One region of the Lederbergia graminis genome, then DNA from elsewhere that is predicted to be linked to it. Evidence: riboswitches for the same ligand, from Rfam matches in the RefSeq annotation. Region 1 holds a riboswitch; the other holds the start of a gene.

What was found. Region 1 has a riboswitch for S-adenosylmethionine ahead of ACFPM4_RS19745 (aliphatic sulfonate ABC transporter substrate-binding protein). Riboswitches for the same ligand answer to the same signal wherever they lie in the genome.
Region 2: it holds a riboswitch for S-adenosylmethionine, as region 1 does, so the genes downstream of both, ssuE (NADPH-dependent FMN reductase) here and ACFPM4_RS19745 (aliphatic sulfonate ABC transporter substrate-binding protein) in region 1, are expected to answer to the same signal.

The regions. Positions count from the first base shown of each region.
Region 1 is NZ_JBHSMC010000044.1:26,255-29,443, forward strand. It holds gene ACFPM4_RS19740 (ABC transporter permease) at 1-832, opposite strand, end outside; gene ACFPM4_RS19745 (aliphatic sulfonate ABC transporter substrate-binding protein) at 852-1,811, opposite strand; SAM riboswitch class I at 1,928-2,032, opposite strand; gene ACFPM4_RS19750 (trans-sulfuration enzyme family protein) at 2,122-3,189, opposite strand, start outside.
Region 2 is NZ_JBHSMC010000027.1:143,933-147,121, forward strand. It holds gene ACFPM4_RS17695 (YfjL-like protein) at 1-705, shown strand, start outside; gene ACFPM4_RS17700 (DUF2651 family protein) at 731-979, shown strand; SAM riboswitch class I at 1,124-1,228, shown strand; gene ssuE (NADPH-dependent FMN reductase) at 1,364-1,921, shown strand; gene ACFPM4_RS17710 (LLM class flavin-dependent oxidoreductase) at 1,937-3,189, shown strand, end outside.

The DNA.
Region 1 (3,189 bases):
TTGATAAACTATCTTGCCAGCTCAATGATTTTGTTTCTAATAATTTCAATAATGAATCCGTGATTTTCCCAATTAGCGCAAACAATAATATACTCGCTATGACAATTTCCGGAGAATACGTATTTTGGCCTAAGATGAGTAAATAACCTAACCCTTTACTAGCCCCCATTATTTCTGCGGCAACAACAAACATCCAACCAAGTCCTAGCCCACTGCGTAATCCTACGAGAAAAGATGGCAAAGCAGCTGGCAAGATGATTTTCCGTAATGTTTTCACGGAACTAAACTTATAAATTTTTCCAACTTCGATTAACTTCCGATCAACGCCTTGAATACCAGAAACGATGTTTAAGTAGACTGGAAAAAATACACCTACTGCAATTAATGTCACTTTGGATGGCTCCCCTATCCCCATCCACAAAATGAATAAAGGTACCCATGCTAGAGATGGGATTGCACGAAATGCTTGAATAAGTGGATCCATCAATTTTTCAAACAGAGAAAAATAACCAACGATTGCTCCAAGAACAACAGCTACTATCGTTCCAATGAAAAATCCAAGAACCACCCGATATAATGTAATGCCAATATGATCAATCAATATTCCTTCTTTGCCCATTTCTACAATTTCTTCAAATATTTTTGATGGAGTTGGTAGTAAATGCGCTTCTATAAGTCCTACTCTTCCAGCAATCTCCCAAATAATTAATAGAATAATAGGGATAAGGCTTCCAAGAATCCATCTCTCATTTGCTTTATAGGAAAATTTCGAGCGTTTTTCTCGTTTTGATTTTTTTACGGGAACTGAAATTGTTTCTGTACGGCCACTCATGTTGTCCACCATCCTTTATTTATTCAAAATAGTCCGGGTTAATTAAATCATTAACAACCTTATCTACATCCGTATCCGAATCAATTACACCTTCTGTTTTCAATACATCACCAGCTGCTTTAATTGTTTCAATTTGCACATCACCTGGTTTTGATGCTGAAAAATCGTTACGTTCTAATTGAAGCTTTGCTACTTCAATATCTATTTGTGCTTCCTTCGCTAAAATCTCTGCTGTTTCCTCTGGATTATCAATTGCCCATTGCCTTGCTTTCTCATAAACTTCGATAACTTTACTTACATACTCTGGGTAATCTTCTGCAAATTTTGATCTTACATTCAAAGTTCCATACGTGTTAAAGTCTGCATTACGGAAGAATAGATGAGCCCCAGAATCTTTTTCCACTCTTGCCATATGAGGATCTAATCCTGCCCATGCATCTACTTCACCAGATAGTAGTGCAGCTGCTCCGTCTCCATGTTGAAGATTAACAATTTCTACATCTTTGGCAGAAAGGCCATGTGCATCTAAAGCACGAAGCAAGAAAATATACGGGTCTGTACCAATTGTTGCAGCAACCTTTTTCCCTTTTAAATCATTGACAGACTTAATGGAAGAATCTTTTGCAACGAGAGCCGTCCATTCTGGTTTGGAATAAATATATACGGATTCAATTGGCGATCCTTTTGCTTTTGCCATTAAAGCAGCAGCACCAGCAGATGAACTGAAATCAACACTTCTGGAATTGAGGAATTCTAACGCTTTGTTACTCCCTTGACTTAGAACAAACTCTACTTCAATGCCTTCTTCCTCAAATACTTCTTCTGCAAAACCTTTCTCCTTTAAAATCAAGCTTGTTGGCGAATAGTAAGCATAATCTAAAATAATTTTCTTTGGCTTGCCACTCGCACTATCTGAACACCCTGCTAGCACGATAATTCCTATCAATAATAAAATGGTTTTCCAAATATTAATTCTCATTGTAAATCCCCCTAAATATAATTAATATGATTAGTTTACTTGGTTTAATATTTAAAAAAAGATATATAAAAAGAAAAGCCCCCTTCCTAAGAAGAGGGCGTTGTTGACGGTTCCTCCTCTTATCTTCCAGATTTTAAATCTGTAGGATGTAGCACCTTGTTTTAAAATAACAGGTTGCCGGGCTTCACAGGGCCTATTCCCTCCGCCACTCTCGATAAGAGATTCGATTTAGTTGTTTTACTTATGAATGGAGTATAGAACAGAGTTTTTTATCTGTCAACTACTTTTTTACACTTTTGGTTAAATATACCTATGCTTTGATTGCAATTAGGAGTTGATTAATGATATCTTGCCTATCTTCAATACCGACTGAAATGCGAACAACTCGTTCATTAATTCCAAGCTTTTCTTGAGCTGCTTTAGGTAAATTTCGATGTGATGTACCTAATGGATAGGAAACAGCAGTCTCTACACCACCTAAAGAAGGAACTACTTTTATCCATCCAAGAGACGAAAAGAATGAGCGAATGTCACAATGAGGTGCAAGTTCTATCGACACAATTGCACCATTACCTTTTTCTGATACATTATTTGGATAATATACTTTTGCTATATTTTCATTTTCCCTTAGTGAATCTGCAATAAATTGCGCATTCCTTGTTTGCTTCTCCATTCTTAACGCAAGAGTTTTAATGCCTCTACATGTTAACCATGCTTCAAATGGACTTAAATTCGCCCCTAAGCTAACCACCTTTTGTTTTGCAACTTGAATGATATCTTCACGGCCAACTACAATACCTGCAGAAATATCACTATGGCCACCAAGGTACTTCGTTGCACTATGGACAACAAGATCAACCCCATCAACACATGGCTGTAGTAAAAACGGTGTTGCAAAAGTGTTATCCACAATTGTTATTAGCTTATGTTCTTTCGCTATTTTAACAAGTAACGGTATATTTTCAGCTCTAAGTAATGGGTTCGTAATGCTCTCTGTATATAGTAATTTTGTATTTGGACGAATTGCTGCACGTATCTCCTCTTCATTCGCAAAGGAGACAAATGTAACATCGATACCAAAACTTCTAATTTCTTGATCTAATAGATGATAAGTTCCACCATAAAGGTCATCACATGCAACAATATGGTCCCCATTTTTTGCTACTGAAAGTAATGCTGATAAAATAGCTGACATCCCTGATGAAGCTGCTACACCAGCTTCTGCTCCTTCCAAAGCAGCAACGGCACTCCCTAATTCATCTGTATTTGGATTTCCGTAACGGGAATATAAGTAAGGTGTTTCTCCGTGAAAATAGCTTTCAAGCTCATCTAAATTATCAAAGGAAAAAGATGATGTTTGATATATTGGTGTTACTTT
Region 2 (3,189 bases), on a different contig from region 1:
AAAAAGAAAAAGATTTTATATATCATTCTACTAATAATCCTTGTTGTAATTATCCTTTTCCTATATCAAATCTTCAACGGAAATCCCGTCTCAAAACATTATTTAAAAGCTGGGTTAGAAGATTTTTTGGAAGAAGAATTTCCTGATTCAGAGTATCGCATAAATGGTGATGGGGTTTATGATTTTACTTTTGGCATGTATGGATTTGATGTTACAGAGTTTCGAGGGGACGACGAAATCGAGTATGTTTTTGAAGTGTGGGGAGCGGTGAAGCCAACAGACATCCACTACTATCCTGTTAATACTGATTATGAGCTAGGAGCAAAGTTCGGAAAAGAAATTAAAGAGCAGCTTTACGAAGGAATAGATTCAGAAATACCAGGGATTGTCACACAGATTGAATTTTATCTTGATGTACTAGAGGAAAAATACCCTCCTGATACAAAATGGAGTCATGATATAGAGTTAATTGAACCGTTTGATATTAACTTTTCGCTTGATGTAACAAATCTTTCAAAGGAGCAAACTTTAGAAGTAGTTCAAGTAATTCAAAAAACATTGAATAATGGTAAATATCCTTATAATGATGCAAAGATTGAGGGTTTTGTCTATGCAAAAGGAAGTAAAGACTACGCTAAATACACCGTAAACTTCGATAAGGACACTGATATCTCCTTACGTGTTATTAATGAACATTCAAAATAAAAATAAAAAGGAATGGTGATTTTTCATGTGGGAAATTGCTTTTTATGGAATAGTAGCGCCGATTGCAACTTTACTTTTTTCTTTGTTGGTAACGATTAAATTTAAACGCTACTTTATCGTACCAATTATTCTATTCATTGGTCTTAATATCCTTACTATCATTCTACCAATGGTCCAGAACGTTGGTTGGCAAGCGCTATTTGGTTGGGCAACATTTTATACAATTGTATCCCTTGTTATTTCGCTGATTGTTTGGTTTATTAGAAAAAAATAAGATCATTCGAGGATAAAGGTCTCCTAGTACGGGGCCTTTATCTTTTTTCAAAAAGATGTAACTCGAATCTTGTCGACAATTATTTGTTGATTAATCCGATTGAGTTACTTATAATAAAAACCAGTAAGAAAATCCAATATTTTACTCTTATCAAGAGAGGTGGAGGGACTGACCCTGCGAAACCTCAGCAACCAGCAACATTGCATGGTGCTAATTTCAGAAGAATACACTGTATTCTAAAGATGAGAACAGTTATGGTTTGATTTCCTTCAAATCCCCTACCCTTCTCTCATCTTTTGAGAGGAGGTTTTTTTATTGTAAATTTATTCACAAAAATCCAAGTATACATCTATGTTTAGTTAATTATAAAGGAGGGAATTTTCAATGAGTGAAATTGTAATTCTATCTGGTAGTCCATTTGAAAGTTCGCGATCAGATCAAGTACTCCGATACTTAGGGCGCTTATTACAACAAAAGGGCTTTCAAGTTACACATATTTCCGTTCGTGACGTACCACATAATGATTTATTTTTCGCAAACTTCAATAGCCCAGTAGTAGAAAGAATCGCTAAACAAATCCGTGATTCGAGTGGCATCATCGTCGGTTCTCCAGTTTATAAAGCTGCTTTTTCTGGAGTATTAAAAACATTGATTGATATTTTACCGCAAGAAATTTTAGAAGGAAAACCAGTTTTACCTTTAATGACTGGTGGCAGCAAGTCCCACTTACTAGCACTAGAGTTTTCCCTAAAACCGCTATTAGCAACACTAAAAGGCCAAAACTTAAAGGGAATATACCTGACAGATCAGGAAGTGGATAAGGAAAGCTTAGAACCTATATTAGACATTGACACATTAGCAAGAACCAAAAAACAACTTGATTATTTTACTGAAATTATCAAAAAACAAAGCAACCCAATCCCGGAACACTATACCATTTAACAAAGGAGAATAATGATGACCAAAAAAAGAATTTATTTAAATGCATTTGAAATGAATTGTGCTGGCCACCAATCACCTGGACTATGGACACATCCAGACGACCGCTCCCATCAATATAAGGATAGTGATTATTGGATTGAACTCGCCAAAATTTTGGAAAAAGGACGTTTTGATGCTGTTTTTCTTGCAGATGTACTAGGGACATATGATGTATACAATGGTTCAAGGGATGCGGCCGTTCGCCAAGGAGCACAATCACCAGTCAATGATCCACTGCTTGTCGTTCCACTTATGTCATCCGTAACAAAACATCTTGGTTTTGGGGTTACTGCATCGGTTACACATGAACACCCTTATACATTCGCGCGGAGAATGTCGACTCTAGATCACCTAACAAAAGGACGAGTAGGTTGGAATATCGTTACATCATACTTAAAAAGTGCTGCAGTAAACATGGGATTAGAAGACCAGATTAATCATGATGAACGCTATGATATTGCTGCGGAATATTTAGAAGTTTGCTATAAACTTTGGGAGAGCAGCTGGGAAGATGATGCTGTAAAAGTAGATAAAGAGAATCGTATATATACGGACCCCGATAAAGTCCATGATATTAACCATGAAGGGAAATATTATAAAGTTCCTGGTGCTCATTTATGTGAACCTTCCCCACAAAGAACACCAGTACTTTTCCAAGCAGGTGCATCAAACAAAGGTAGAGAATTTGCTGTAAAGAATGCTGAACTAGTTTTTATTGGAGCACCGACACTTACTATTGCCAAAGCAACAGTGAAAAAATTACGAGATGATTCAGTTAAGTATGGTCGAAATCCCGATGAAGTGAAAATATTAACGATGGTCACTCCAGTTGTTGGAAGAACGGAAGAAGAAGCTCAAGAAAAATATAATGAGTATAAAAAGCATATTAGCTATGAAGGTGCTCTTGCTTTATTTGGAGGTTGGACTGGTGTCGACTTATCTGGTTATGACCCTTCTACAATTGTAAAGTATGTGGAAAACGACTCTATCCGCTCCGCTCTAGAAAATTATACGAAAGTGGATCCTACACGCCAATGGACTGTTGGGGAAATTGCTGAACAGATTGGGATTGGCGGCATGGGAATCAATATGGTTGGAACTCCAGAGCAAATTGCAGATTTAATTGAAGAATGGGTAAATGAAGCTGGTGTAGATGGATTTAACATTGCATATGCAGTTTCACCAGGAACGTTCAAGGACTTCGCCGAACTTGTTGTACCTGTTTTACA